2 regions of the Exiguobacterium sp. UBA7533 genome follow, and region 2 is predicted to be linked to the other one. Evidence: a T-box and tRNA genes for the amino acid it is inferred to sense, from the RefSeq annotation. Region 2 holds a T-box; the other holds one or more tRNA genes.
What was found. The T-box of region 2 lies ahead of leuS (leucine--tRNA ligase). A T-box ahead of a tRNA ligase gene usually reads a tRNA of that ligase, here a tRNA-Leu.

Region 1 (7,968 bases), on a different contig from region 2:
AATGATACGTTATATGGTCTTGGTGCCGGCGTTTGGACACGTGACATGAACCGTGCTTATCGGTTTGGTCGTGCGATCGAAGCAGGGCGCGTCTGGACGAACTGTTATCACCAATATCCAGCTCACGCGGCGTTTGGTGGTTACAAAATGTCAGGGATCGGACGCGAGAACCATAAGATGATGCTCAACCATTACCAACGGACGAAAAACCTACTCGTTAGCTATAACCCGAATAAACTCGGTTTCTTCTAAGTCGGAAAGGACGTGGATGCAAATGGTGGAACGTGTTCAGGCGACAGCAGCTTGTCTTGAGTTGATCGACCAGTTGAGAGAAAAACACGGTCCGTTGATGTTTCATCAATCTGGTGGTTGTTGCGATGGCAGTTCCCCGATGTGTTTTGCGCAGGGCGATTTATTCCTGGGAGATCAGGATAAAAAACTAGGAGAGATCGGTGGTTGCCCGTTTTATATTCATGAAGATCAATATGAGTACTGGAAACATACCCAACTCATCATTGATGTCGTGGATGGTCGAGGCGGAATGTTCTCTCTTGAGGGTGTCGAAGGAAAACGTTTTTTGACACGCTCCCGTGCGTTCACGCAAGAGGAATACGCTGAACTATCAGCATCAAGTTAATGAAGGATATAAACGCGATTTTGTCTAGGCGACTTGTTCATTCAGGTCGCTTGTACAGAATCGTGTTTTTGTTCGTATTACAGCGTTCTAACAGGATAAAAGTTGGTAATGCGGCATAAGAACGGTATAATGAACTCATATTTTGACGAGAAGATTTTTTCATACTATGACATTTAGGGGGTCACCATGAAATATCCATTTTTAGGTTGGACAGGTCACACGATCGGAGTGACGGCGCCCTCCTCCGGATTACGTGAACAGCAACAGGAATGGGTCGAACGAGCAGTTGAACAGGTACAAGCACGGCAAATGAACGTCCGTTTAGGTGAAACGATTTGGTCGCATCAACTTGCTGAGAGTGCACCGGTCAAACAACGCGCCGAAGAATTCAATCACATGATGACGGATGAGACGATTGATGCTGTTATCCCGCCATTTGGTGGGGAACGCGCCATTGATCTTTTACCCGAGTTGACACCAACTGCTTACCAAACAAAATGGTTGCTTGGCTATTCCGATATCAGTACGTTATTGCTCAGTTTGACGCTTCAGACGGGAATTGCGACAGCACATGGTCCGAACTTCGTTGAGCTTCGGAGTAAAGAATGGGACGAGACGACAAGTGCCTGGCGACGGGTTCTCGCGACGCCATCTGGAGAAACCGTCACACAGTGGGCTTCCGATCGTTATCAAACCGCGTGGACAGACGAAGAACGTCCAGCAGGTTCGTTATTTCAGCTGACGGAAGCGACAGAATGGAAAGCACTTGATGAGCGAACAGAAGTGACCGGACGGTTACTTGGGGGTTGTCTGGAGACGATTCGCCATCTGATTGGGACACCGTACGGAGATGTGAAGCGCTTCCAACATGAAGAGATCAACGGAGAACCGATTCTCTGGTACTTCGAGGTGTCTGAAGCGAGTTCTGCCGAGGTGCATCGGACGCTTCGACAAATGGCGTATGCTGGGTGGTTCGACCATGCGGCTGGCTTTTTATTTGGCCGTACGTCTGCAAGGATTACAGAAGATCTGACATGGCTAGACGTGTATCACTATCTAGCCGATGAAACGGGCTTACCAGTCTTATATGATCTTGACATCGGTCATCAGCCACCACAGTTAACGTTAATCAATGGAGCGACGGGTACGGTTCGTATTCAAGGAAAAGATTCACGAATCGATCTTACGTTCAACTAAAAAGGAGAGCACGCAATGGCACGTCGTAAGTTTCAAGCATTAGGCGTTTATAAACGCGTCCATATTAACCCGGAAACACGTCGAATGACGTTACCGGAACCGTTTTACGATGCACTTCGTCTAGAAGATGAATTGCTGATTGCACAAGTCGGAGATGTTCTCGTCATGCGTCGTCCGGGGGAAGTCGTCGAGACAGAAACGGATTTATTGAGTGAACTCGTAGAAGATGGATTCACGGGTACAGAGCTTGTCCAAGAGTTTGCCTACCGGCGTCAGCAACAGGAACAACGATTACGTCAACAAGTCTTGCAGGATGAAGAGGATGACCATGCTGCTCAACTGAAGATCGAGCTATAACGGAAAGAAGGAGTGGGGCAGATGCGTCGCAGAACAAAAATTGGAATCGGAGTCATCGGATCCGGATTAGTAGCAGCGAGTTATTATTTTTATGAGATGGCAATCGCTACGAATCCGAAGCCGTTCTTATCGAATAATCGGGATTTGAGTGATGAGATGGTCCGGTTGATGCAACCTGGACAGACATGGATCAAGGAGCAGCCGCTCGAGCGGATCGAGATTGAAGCAAAAGATGGTTTAACGTTACGCGGACATTTCCTCCCGTCTCCTGTTCCGTCAGACCGGATTGTCATTCTCGTGCATGGATACGGAGGCGTCGGAACGGATTTAGCCGGATTCGCCTATCTGTACCATCAGGCCGGTTTCCATGTCATGATGCCCGATAATCGAGGACACGGAATGAGTGACGGTCATTATATCGGATTCGGATGGCATGATCGTGAAGATTGTCTCAGTTGGTCGAACTATCTGATTGAACGGATTGGACAGGATGCGAAACTGTTCTTACATGGTGTGTCGATGGGAGGGGCGACCGTATTGATGACGAGTGGCGAACAACTTCCACCACAAATCAAAGGAATCATTTCTGATTGTGCCTATACGTCCGTCAATGCTGTTCTTGCGTATCAGATGAAGCGGATGTATCGACTACCACACTTCCCGTTTTTAGGGATGACGAGCGTATTGACGAAGCTAAAGGCAGGTTATACGTTCCGTGAAGCATCAGCGCTGAAACAGGTCAAAAAGGCACAGGTTCCGATTCTCTTCATTCATGGTGGTGCGGATACGTTCGTACCGACAGATATGGTGTATGAGCTGTACGAAGCCTGTCCAACGGAAAAGGAACTGGTCGTCATTCCGAATGCCGCACACGCTATGGCATATTTCGAGGATCCGGCATTATATGATGACGTCGTTGAGAAGTTCGTCCGGAACATCTTGCGAAATGATTGACAACTCAGTTCGTTACCCGCTATATTAATATCATAAATCAACGTCGTCGTGGCGGAACTGGTAGACGCGCTAGACTCAGAATCTAGTGGTGGCAACACCGTGGAGGTTCAAGTCCTCTCGGCGGCATAAATGATTGAAGGAGGCAATCCCATCAAGGGGTTGCCTCCTTTTTTGATAATGAATAGAAAACGGTTGCATCGAATAAAAATTCAGAAATGTTTATCTTTTTAGAACTTTTCTGGTAAAATACGTTTTAAAGAGGGTACTCTTCAGGGAAAGTACTAAGTGGAGTCGACAATCTTTAACACATAGGAGAGGGGAAACAAACATGAAAAAAGGAAGTATTTTGCTAGCGCTCTTGATGAGCTGTATTCTCGTACTTGGTGCATGTAGTATCGGTTCGAAGGATGAAGGGTCTTCAGAAGGAAAGACGTATAAAGTTGGTATCGACGTCACGTATCCACCATTTGAGTACAAAGACGGGGACACGTACAAAGGAATCGACATCGATCTTATGAAAGCAATCGCTAAGGATCAAAACTTCAAGATTAAATTTGAAGCAATGGATTTCAGCGGTATCATTCCAGCACTTCAAGCAAATCAATTGGACGTTGCCATTGCCGGTATGAGTATTACACCAGAACGGAAAAAAGTCGTCACATTCTCAGACCCATATTTCAAAGCTGGTCTTATTTTAGTCGTTAAAAAAGATGAGAATGGTATTAAATCCGTTAACGATCTTAAAGGGAAAAAAGTAGCCGTCAAAAAGGGAACGACGGGTGCAAAATATGCAACGGACAACGCGGATAAACTTGGCTTCACTGTTACACAGTTCAATGACAGTCCAGCGATGTTCCAAGAAGTAAAGAACGGTAACGCAGCTGCCTTGATTGAAGATTATCCGGTCATCTCATATGCAAACAAACAACAAAATCTTGGATTGAAACTTGTCGGTGATCGTCTCAACGGTGATAACTACGGGATCGCTGTCTTAAAAGGTGAGAATAAGGATCTGCTGAAGAAAATCAACAAAGGACTTGCGAATCTGAAAGAAAACGGTGAATACGATAAAATCGTTGACACGTATCTGAAATAAGTCGCAAGGCGATAAGGGAGTGGGATAGCCAATGGAAGTGGTCAAAACCGCATTTCCATTTTTCTTGGAAGGGCTTCAAGTCACATTGTATATTTTCATCATTGCGGTCATCGTCGGCTTTCTGATTGGCTTAGTCGTCGCATTGATGCGGTTGTCACCGTTAAAGATTTTGAACGCAATCGCGATCATCTATATCGATGTCATTCGTGGTACACCGTTCATCGTTCAGCTTTTCTTCATCTACTTTGGACTCAACTCGCTTGAGTGGTTATCGATGGACCGGATGTATGCAGGGATACTGACGGTCGCGATCAATGCTGGTGCTTATTTCGCGGAAATTATTCGAGCAGGTATCCAGTCGATTGATAAGGGACAAACAGAAGCCGCACGTTCACTCGGTATGACAGGACGTCAAACGATGGTTCAAATCATTTTACCGCAAGCATTCCGACGGATGTTACCAACGATTACGAATCAATCGATCATTAGCTTAAAAGATACATCGTTGTTATCGATCATCGGCATCGCTGATTTGACGCAACAAGGTCAAGTTCAGCAATCGACGACGTTTGAGCCATTCATCGTTTGGTCTGTCGTCGGATTGATGTACTTCGTCATCATTTATCTCTTGTCATTAGTGGCGAAGTTCTTGGAACGGAGGTTTACATTACGATGAGTATCATTGAAGTGAAGAATCTAAAGAAATCATTCGGCTCGAACGAAGTCTTAAAAGACATTAACGTCTCGATAGCCGAAAAAGAAGTTGTGTGTGTCATCGGTCCGTCGGGATCTGGGAAAAGTACGTTTTTACGCTGTTTGAATCGACTGGAAGAGATTACGGGTGGAACGGTCATCATCGATGATTTCGACATCACAAATCCGAAGGTCGATATCAACAAAGTTCGGGAGGAGGTCGGAATGGTCTTTCAGCATTTTAATCTCTTCCCGCATAAGACCGTGCTTGAGAACGTCACGCTCGCACCGATCAAAGTACGTAAATCGGATAAGGACCAGGCGAAAAAGCGAGCTTTGGAACTACTCGATAAAGTTGGGTTACGGGAAAAAGCGAATAATTATCCAGGCGAATTATCCGGGGGTCAAAAGCAACGGGTCGCAATTGCCCGAGCGCTCGCGATGAATCCGAAAATCATGTTGTTTGACGAGCCAACGTCAGCGCTTGACCCGGAAATGGTCGGGGACGTGCTTGCCGTCATGAAACAACTTGCTCTCGAAGGGATGACGATGGTCGTCGTGACCCATGAGATGGGATTTGCTCGTGAAGTCGGAGACCGCGTGTTGTTTATGGATGGTGGGTATGTCGTCGAAGAGAATGTGCCACAAGCGCTCTTTGATTCTCCACAGCATGAACGGACGCAATCGTTCCTCAGTAAAGTGTTATGATTAAACCGGCGTATCTAAATGCAGATACGCCGGTTTTTTGCTTATTCATAAATTACTGGCTAAGCGCTCATAAGAAAAACTTATACATTTAAGCGTGAGAATTTGGGAATTCGAAATGCACACGCAGGAAAAGAGTAGTAATATAGTAACGAAGGCACTTTCATGGAAGAATGGCACGTTCGTTCCTTCTCATGACGTTTTAGCGCATCATTCATGCAATTTCTTTTGAAAGCGTTAACAGGTAGAGGGCTGGAAACACATTTAGCCGATGCTAAATGTGAGGGGAGAAATATAGAAACGGGGGGAACCGTACATGGCAGGCCACGAGCAAGATCAACAAGCATTTTATGGACCAAACCTTGGCTACATCATTGAATTGTACGAGCGTTTTTTAGAAGACAAAACATCCGTCGATGAGGAGACACGTACTTATTTCGAAGAGCATGGTGCACCTGTGACGGAACCAGTAGTACCGATGCAAGTCGAGACGGGAGATTTCGAAAAATATCTTGCGGCGAATCGTTTAGCGGAACAAATTCGTGCAAAAGGACATCTTGCGGCGGATATCTATCCGCTGAAGGACCATCCGCGAGAAACAGGATTATTCGAACTAAATCAGTTTGGACTGACAGAGGCAGATCTTCGGAAAATGCCGGTTTCACTCGTCTGTCCTGAGCCGCCAGCGGGTGTTCAAGATGCATTTGAAGGCATCGAGCACTTGAAAGCGCAATACACGGGAGCAGCGGCTGTTGAGTTCCAGCATGTTGATGACTTAGAGGAAAAGAAATGGCTCCGTCAAAAAATCGAACAAGGTGCTTTGACGGCGACGCTTGATGCTGAGCAAAAGAAACAATTGTTCAAACGCTTGGCTGAAACGGATCTTTTCGAAAAATATCTGCACAAAACATATGTCGGTCAAAAACGATTCTCGATCGAAGGGCTCGATGCGATGGTGCCATTGCTCGATACGATCGTCGGACACCTCATTTCGAACGGCTCGGAGACGATCAATATCGGAATGGCGCACCGTGGACGATTAAATGTTTTAGCTCATGTACTCGGTAAACCATATGAAATGATCTTTGCTGAGTTCCAGCATGCACCAAATCATGATCTCGTACCGTCTGAAGGATCAATCGGTATCACATACGGTTGGACGGGCGACGTGAAGTATCACCTCGGACTAAACCGGAAACTCGAGCAAAAGACACGTGACATCCGGATGACGCTCGCGAACAATCCGTCGCACTTAGAGTTCGTCGACCCAGTCGTCGAGGGCTTCACGCGTGCGGCACAAGATGACCGGACCCAAAAAGGCGCACCACGTCAAGAGCAGGCAGCCGCTGCTGCGATCCTGATTCACGGGGATGCAGCGTTCCCAGGTCAAGGAATCGTTGCTGAAACCTTGAATTTAGCAAATCTCAAAGGATATAACACAGGCGGAACGATTCACATCATCGCGAACAATACGATCGGCTTCACGACGGAACCGACAGATTCGCGTTCGACGCGTTACTCGAGTGACCTGGCTAAAGGGTATGAGATTCCAGTTTTCCACGTCAACGCCGATGAACCTGAAAGCTGTCTCGCTGTTGCGCTACTCGCGAGCGAGTACCGTGCAACATTCAAGAAAGACGTCATGATCGATTTAATCGGATATCGTCGTTTTGGACACAACGAAATGGATGAACCGATGAATACAAACCCGGTCTTATACGATTTGATCCATAAGCATGATCCGATTCGTGTCTTGTACGGAAAGACGCTTGTCGCGAACGGGGATGCGACAGCTGAGGAAATTCAATCGATTGAGACGTCAATCAATGATCACATGAAGGCGGCTCGAGAAAAAGTCCCAAATGTAGAGAAAGAGTATGGTGGGGTCATGCCGGACGTCGTCTTTAAAGGCGTTCCGACGATCGAAACAGGAGTAGCGATCGAAACATTAACTGCATACAATGAAGAATTGTTGCAGTGGCCAGATGGCTTCCAAGTGTTCCATAAACTTGAGAAAGTCCTGAAGCGCCGGACAGATGCATTCTCGACGAAGAACGGGATTGACTGGGGACACGCCGAAACATTGGCATTCGCTTCAATTCTCTCGGATGGAACACCAATCCGATTAAGCGGGCAAGATTCTGAACGGGGAACGTTTGCACAACGGAATATCAATCTTCATGATGTGAAAACGGGAGAAGGATTCTCGCCACTTCATGCTTTATCAACGGCAACAGCTTCGTTCTCGGTCTATAACAGTCCACTCTCTGAGGCGGGTGTTCTTGGCTTTGAATACGGCTATAATGTCTTTGCACCAGAAACGCTTGTC
Region 2 (7,968 bases):
TCCTGTTAGCAGGAGTTGTTTTCCTTCGTGCTATTCCTAAAACCACATCATGAGCTTTATCTTGTGAGACAGCGGACAATAGATCAGCTGTCTTTTGTTACATCATTCGTTCGAAAATTATAAAACAAACATTTAATAATATGGAATATTTCGGCAAAGAAACGGGTACTTTCTAATCAAGAACTTGAAAAGAAAGGTCATATGAACGTTGCTTCTTTTGACTGGAGGTGCACGGATGGAAAGGTGTCAATTCATCACAGATGCCGCAACTTGGACGACACACGTACAGAAACAGCCTCTTGATATCTTCTATAGTCACCAATACGTCACGCTCAACGCTAGACCGTCTGAGCAAGCGGTATTATTTCTTTATGAAGGTCATGCAGGAACACTGTTTTATCCTTTTTTGAAGCGTCGTATTTTTGATACGCCTTATTCAGATCTCATTACCCCGTACGGCTATGGCGGACCGGAAATCATCGGTCGACTGACTGCGTCCGAGATCCAGCAGGCTCGTTTATCCTTTGAGAGGTGGGCGGAGCAAGAATCGATCGTCTCGGAAATGATCCGCTTTAATCCATTAACAGGTAATGAACGGTTTATGCAGGACTGGACAAAAGTTTCCTTCATCCGTCATACGACGAGTATTGATTTGCGTCCTTCACTTGAAGATATCATGCAGACATTTCATAAGAAGACGAGAAGCATGATTCGTAAATCGCTTGCTTCACCCTTAACCGTCAGAACAGGAACACGGGACGATCTACCTGTTTTTTTAGCGTTGTATCATGAAACGATGGACCGGAAGAATGCCTCGGCTCATTATTATTTTACCGCGACGTATTTTGAGCAATTGATGGAGACGAACCCACTTTGTGAGCCCTTATTACTGATGGCGGAAATCGACGGAAAAGCGGTTGGGGGATACTTCGTATTGCTTGGAAAAGAATACGCCCACGGTCATTTGATCGGCTGTAAGCGGGATGAAGCGAAGATGTTCCCGAATCAGCGACTTGAGTACGAAGCAATTCTTCAGGCAAAAGCACGGGGACTCGTCGAACAACATCTTGGGGGCGGGTATCAAGAACGGGATAGTCTTTTTGAGAGTAAATGCCGTTACACTGGATATCGACTATTTGAGTATCATCAAGGAAAATCCATCCTGCAGCCATCACTATATGATTTGCTCTGCGTACGATACGGATCAAATGCTGATTCCGATTATTTTCCGGCGTATCGACAAGCTGGTATTCAGGTGGCAACTAGTTAAATAGATAATGAGAGTATGAAAACGACTACATCGTGTAGTCGTTTTTTTGATATGCTGAAGTCAGGATCGATCAATAAAGGGGGAGTTATCGTGAAAAAACGCGGTCTGATTTTTGATATGGACGGGGTTATCTTAGATAGTGAGATTCGCTACTTTGAAGTGCATCAACAGATGTTCAAAAGGTTATCGATTCCGCTTGATCCGGTTCAGTATGCGACGTTCATGGGAAAAACAGGAGATGAAATGTGGGAAGAACTTGTCGCCCAGCATCAGCTGAAAGAAACAGCTAGTGCGTTGCTTGAGGAAGAACATCGCTTGTTTCAAATTTATGCAAAGCCGGAGGAGTGTGGATTAAAAAAAGGCGTCACACAAGTCATCGAACAAGCGGCGACTCTTGGTTACGATATCGGCATTGCTTCTTCGAGTTCACTTCAGAAAATCGAACGTGTCATCCGTCATTATGGGCTTCCGATCACGCACTACGTCAGTGGAGAAGAAGTCATCCGTTCGAAACCGGATCCCGCGATTTTTCGACTTGCGGCAGAGCGGATTGGACACGCACCCGAGAACTGTCTCGTCATTGAAGACGCTGCGAACGGGATGATTGGTGCGAAAGCAGCAGGCATGGAAGTGATTGCGCTTCTTGATGACCGGATGCCAACGCAACGCTTAGAGCAAGCGGATCATGTCGCGCAATCACACGCAGAAATCGAGGAAATTTTACGGAAGCGTTGACGCTTGAGGAAGAAACAGATTACACTAGAAAAAGATAGTCAAATGCATGGAACTGAAGTAGTAGGGGAAAGGTGCCGTCAAGAGAGCTGGTGGAAGGTGCGAACCAGTCGGTAACAACCGTGAACTCGTCAGGGAGCACGATTCGTGAAGTCGTAGTAGCGAATCCGGTCTTTCACACCGTTATCCGTGAATCAAGCGGTCTGTCATAGACAGACAACGTGGGTGGTACCGCGGAAGCCAAACCGGTCTTTCGTCCCTTTTCTTAGGGGCGGAAGACCGGTTTTTTTAGATTAGAGGAGGAAAAGACATGCCGTACAATCATCGCGAAATTGAACCGAAATGGCAGGCGCGTTGGGATCAAGACAACGCCTTCGTCACGACAGAAGATCCAGAAAAAGAAGGGTTCTATGCCCTTGATATGTTCCCGTATCCGTCAGGTGCTGGACTCCACGTTGGTCATCCGGAAGGTTACACAGCAACGGATATCCTCGCACGGATGAAGCGGATGCAAGGATACAATGTCCTTCACCCAATGGGATGGGATGCGTTCGGATTACCAGCAGAACAATACGCGCTCGATACAGGAAACGATCCACGCGAATTCACAGCGAAAAACATCGAGACGTTCAAGCGTCAGCTTAAAGAACTTGGATTCTCGTATGACTGGGGTCGTGAAATCAACACAACGGATCCAAAATACTACAAATGGACGCAGTGGATCTTTACGAAGTTGTATGAAAAAGGACTTGCCTTCGTAGACGAAGTCGCAGTCAACTGGTGCCCGGCACTTGGAACTGTCCTTGCGAATGAAGAGGTCATCGACGGATTATCCGAACGCGGAAATCATCCGGTTGTGCGTGTTCCGATGCGTCAATGGGTCTTGAAAATCACGGAATATGCGGATCGCCTTCTTGAAGATCTGGATGATCTCGATTGGCCGGATTCTGTCAAAGAGATGCAACGCAACTGGATCGGGAAATCTGAGGGTGCTGAGATTGATTTCACGATTGATGGACATAAAAAACAAGTCACGGTCTTTACGACACGTCCGGACACGATCTTCGGTGCGACGTATCTAGTACTTGCACCGGAGCATCCATTCGTAGCTGACATCACGACAGCAGATCACAAGGAAGCCGTCGATGCGTACATTTCGCAAGTCCAAACGAAGTCAGATCTCGAGCGAACGGATTTAGCGAAGGAAAAAACGGGTGTCTTCACGGGTGCTTTTGCGGTCAATCCGATCTCAGGCGATCGTCTTCCAATCTGGATCGCTGATTACGTCCTTGCTTCTTACGGAACAGGTGCGATCATGGCTGTTCCAGGACACGATGAGCGCGACCACGAATTCGCGAAACAATTCGACTTACCGATCGTTGAAGTCGTCGCGGGTGGAAATGTCGACGAAGCAGCCTACACAGGAGAGGGCGAACACGTCAACTCGCATATGCTTGATGGACTTGGGAAACAAGAAGCAATCGAGACGATGATCGCTGAACTCGAAACGAACCAAGTCGGTCGTAAAAAAATCACGTATCGACTCCGAGACTGGTTGTTCAGTCGTCAACGGTATTGGGGCGAGCCGATTCCAGTCGTTCATATGGAAGATGGTTCAATGAAAACACTCAATCAAGAGGAATTACCGCTTGAACTTCCAATCATTCCAGAAATCAAACCGTCTGGTACGGGCGAATCACCACTTGCGCTTGCTGAAGACTGGTTGGATTACACAGATCCTGAAACAGGAATGAAAGGCCGTCGCGAGACGAATACGATGCCACAATGGGGCGGAAGTTGCTGGTACTACCTTCGTTTCATCGATCCACACAATGAAGAAGCGATTGCGGATCCAGAAAAATTAAAATACTGGCTTCCAGTCGATATTTATATCGGTGGGGCAGAGCATGCTGTTCTCCATTTGTTGTATGCACGGTTCTGGCATAAAGTCTTGTATGATGCAGGCGTCGTACCAACAAAAGAACCATTCCAGAAGTTATACAACCAAGGAATGATCCTTGGAGAGAACAACGAGAAAATGTCAAAATCTCGCGGTAACGTCATCAACCCAGATGAAATCGTCAAGTCGCATGGTGCTGATACGTTACGTTTATACGAAATGTTCATGGGACCACTCGATGCATCGGTTGCCTGGTCTGAGAACGGTCTTGACGGAGCGCGTCGTTTCCTCGATCGCGTTTGGCGCTTGTTCGAACGGACAGCAGACATTCAAGACGTCACGGAAGTCGATGCTGACTTCGAACGGACATACCACCAGACCGTCAAGAAGGTCACGGAAGACTTCGCGAACATTCAGTTCAACACCGGGATTTCGCAACTCATGGTCTTCGTCAACGAAGCGAATAAACAGCCGGTTCTCCCGCGTCACTTCCTTCGTGGATTCATTCAATTGTTAACACCGGTCGCACCGCACCTTGGTGAAGAACTGTGGGAACAACTTGGCTTTGAAGAGACATTGACGTATGCGGCATGGCCAACATTCGATGAATCAAAACTTGTCAGCGATACGATGGAATTCGTCATTCAAGTGAACGGTAAAGTTCGCTCGAAAATCGAAATCAACATCGATGCGACAAAAGAAGAAATCGAAGCACTTGCCTTTGCTGATGAAAAGACACAAGAATGGATTGGCGACAAGACGGTTCGGAAAGTCATCGTCGTACCGAAAAAATTGATCAATATCGTGGCGAACTAAGCCATAACCCCTTTCATTCACTTGATGCGAATGGAAGGGGTTTCTTCATTTCCGTCGCAAGTCCGCTTTTTTTTTGAACGTCCTTCTGCTACACTGAATCAGAAACCGAGAAAGAAAGGCGATTATCATCAATGAAACGATCTTATATAGTCTATACAACGATTTTTGCTGTCGTTTCGGGGTTGATCCTTTGTATACTGCTCGTCTTCTCGAAGCCAGAGACGTTGTCACGTATTCAGGAAACGTTCGCGAAAATCGAGACGCAATCGAAGCATCAGGCAGCTGTCAAACAGGTGCCACCGAAAACGCCTTCAGCCATTCCGAATCCAGAAGAACCGTTAATTAAAAATGTTCAACAGATGTTATATGATGATTCCATAGGTTCGTACCTCGTTGTAACAGAGGACTACCGTTTCTTTGAAATCAGTGGAACTGGAGAACGTATCAATGCGACGTTTCAGTTGGAAGAAGGGAAACTCTTATTGTCTGGTCTTGACGGGATGACACTCGTTGACGGAGAGACAGTCGCTTTATTGACGTCGAATCAAATTCTAGTCACGATTAAACGAAAAGATGGCGTCTGGAGTGAAGAAAAACGCGAAAAAGTACAAGGGACGACGATTCGAGACAGTTTCCATGGTCTTGGATATGATGCGAAGAAAAAAGAATTCTATACAATCAATCAAATTCGCTCGATTGGTCGTGTTGAATTGACTTACTTTGCAATGAAAGAGGACAAAATCAAGATTGATCCAGATGCTTCGGAAAAGAAGAAGCGTGCCTTAAAGAAAAAGCAAAAACCACCGTACTTGTCGATCATCAAACGAGAGAAAATCGAAGCGGCGAGCGGAATGCGAAGTGATGCGAAAAAAGCATTTGAATCCAGATTCCGTCCGATTGGTCTTGCAGAACGGCAAGGTCGGATCTATACGTTAGATTCAGAAGCACTTTATCTTTATTCGATTGATCAGAAAGAGAAAACGATTACGGGGGAGACAGCGAGTCCGAAAGTGTATGGATCAAAAGGAATCTTTGTACAAGATAATGAATTGTTCGCCTTAGTCGTCACGGATAAATTCTCAAGTCGATCGTTCACACCGATTGACTGATGTAGAAAAAAGACCCGGTTTCTCTGATTAACAGAGACAAATCGGGTCTTTTTTGTATTAAGAGACAGTGTCACGTGCCATCTCTGCAGCGTGACTACCGGCACAATGCCCCGTCACGAACGCAGCTGTGATATTGTATCCACCTGTATAGCCATGGATATCAAGAATTTCGCCAGCGAAGAATAATCGCTCTGCCTTTTTCGACATCATCGTTTTGGGATCAATCTCTTTAATCGAGACACCGCCACCCGTGACGAAGGCCTTATCGAAATCGAGCGTTCCTATTGCTTTGAGTGGGAATCGTTTCAATTGTTGCAGGAAGTCCGTCCAGTCCTGTTTCTTTACTTGTGTACAAACTTCATCGCCAAAGCCGATTCGAGCGAACAGGAGTTCAAGCAATCGTTCTGGTACAAAACCACGAAGGGCATTCCGAACCGATTTCTTCGGATTTGCCGCAAGTGCTGCCTGGAAGCGTTCTTTTAATGCACCAAGCGACTCATCCGGGAAGAGATCGATCGATAGATGAACGATCGTCTCTTTCGATCGTTTGCGCTCTTTGATCGTATATTGGCTACACCGTAAAGCGATCGGACCACTTAAACCGAAGTGTGTGAACAGTAGATCACCCGTATGTGTCTTGATTGCTTTGTCCTTTTTACCGTGAACCGTTAAGGCAACGTCACGCAACGACAGTCCTTGTAATGTTTTTTCATGAATGAACGTATCACCTAACAAAATCGGGACTTCCGTTGGGAAAAGTTCCGTGATCGTATGACCCGCTTTTTCAGCCCACGGATAGCCGTCACCCGTCGAACCCGTGTGCGGAACAGATTGTCCGCCGACCGCTACGATACAACTTTTTGCTTCAAGACGCATGCCGTTTTCTAAGATGACAGCTGCAAAAGAACCATCTGGATGGAAGTCGAGCGTAGCGACTTGCGCGTCTGTTTGAATCTCGGCGCCATGTGCACGGATTTGATCGATCAATACACGAACGACGTCTACCGCCTTATCCGAGACCGGGAACATCCGACCGTTATCCTCTTCTTTGAGTGCGACACCAAATCCTTCGAACAAATCGATGATCGATTCATTATTAAATTGAGAAAAGGCGCTATAAAGGAAACGTCCGTTTCCTGGAATCGACTGGACGAGCTCATCGAGTGGCTTTCGGTTCGTGACGTTACACCGTCCGCCGCCAGAGATTGCGAGCTTTCGTCCTAATTTATTTCCTTTATCGAGCAGGAGCGTCCGGGCTCCGGCTTGTAAAGAGGCGAGCGTCGCCATCAAACCGCTCGGTCCGCCTCCGATTACGATTACATCGTACATAAGGTCACCTCATTCATAGAATTCTGCTTGTTTCACTTTAGCAGAAGTTGCGACTGTAAACAAACCGTCTCTTTCAATTCAAGATAGACAGCGGTATAATGATTTGCAATTGTGTACGAGAGAACTTGTATAATGAGACAGTCACGATTAGAGTGTCGATTTAAAAATTAGAAAGCGTGAGGGATGTTACCATGTCCACAGTCAGTAATAAGCAGTCTACTTCTTCCGGCAATGCAGGATTCGTTCGTGGAACGATGCTCCTGTCCGGTGCGTCACTGATTTCCCGCGCACTGGGTTTGATTTATCTCTTTCCGTTTCAGTTCATGGTCGGTGCGACAGGTATCATGTTTTATACGTATGCCTATAACTATTACACGATCATGATTGGTGTCGCGACAGCGGGGATTCCTGTTGCCGTCTCAAAATTCGTCGCCAAATACAATGCGTTAGGAGAATATGATACGAGTGAACGATTGTATCGATCTGGTCTAAAGATCATGTCCTTGACCGGGGTTGTTTCTTTTCTTGCCTTATTCTTCCTTGCACCGTATTTAGCGCACCGGGCCATTCCGGGCGGTGACGTCGATTCAGCCTCATACGTCGATGCCGTCACGATGACGATTCGAGGGGTTAGTTTTGCGTTACTCTTGATTCCACCGATGAGTATGACGCGTGGATATTTCCAAGGATATCAATCGATGGGTCCAACTGCGATTTCGCAAATCCTAGAACAAATCGTTCGGATCATCTTCTTGCTTGCAGGAGTCAGCATCGCCATCTATTTATTTGATTCTGGGGTTGCATGGGCAGCG

Region 1: it has a tRNA-Leu gene. The T-box ahead of leuS (leucine--tRNA ligase) is inferred to sense a tRNA for this amino acid. The anticodon was not compared.

What each region holds. Positions count from the first base shown of each region.
Region 1 is NZ_DLMP01000005.1:57,793-65,760, forward strand. Features, by position in the region: gene adh (aldehyde dehydrogenase) at 1-252, shown strand, start outside; gene B2U10_RS07645 (DUF779 domain-containing protein) at 275-637, shown strand; gene B2U10_RS07650 (S66 family peptidase) at 824-1,834, shown strand; gene B2U10_RS07655 (hypothetical protein) at 1,850-2,191, shown strand; gene B2U10_RS07660 (alpha/beta hydrolase) at 2,213-3,145, shown strand; tRNA gene B2U10_RS07665 (tRNA-Leu) at 3,188-3,271, shown strand; gene B2U10_RS07670 (transporter substrate-binding domain-containing protein) at 3,474-4,241, shown strand; gene B2U10_RS07675 (amino acid ABC transporter permease) at 4,273-4,917, shown strand; gene B2U10_RS07680 (amino acid ABC transporter ATP-binding protein) at 4,914-5,642, shown strand; gene B2U10_RS07685 (2-oxoglutarate dehydrogenase E1 component) at 5,956-7,968, shown strand, end outside.
Region 2 is NZ_DLMP01000001.1:504,761-512,728, reverse strand. Features, by position in the region: gene B2U10_RS02550 (MDR family MFS transporter) at 1-53, shown strand, start outside; gene B2U10_RS02545 (peptidoglycan bridge formation glycyltransferase FemA/FemB family protein) at 236-1,270, shown strand; gene B2U10_RS02540 (HAD family hydrolase) at 1,361-2,005, shown strand; T-box leader at 2,044-2,266, shown strand; gene leuS (leucine--tRNA ligase) at 2,313-4,718, shown strand; gene B2U10_RS02530 (hypothetical protein) at 4,850-5,827, shown strand; gene B2U10_RS02525 (NAD(P)/FAD-dependent oxidoreductase) at 5,885-7,156, opposite strand; gene B2U10_RS02520 (putative polysaccharide biosynthesis protein) at 7,348-7,968, shown strand, end outside.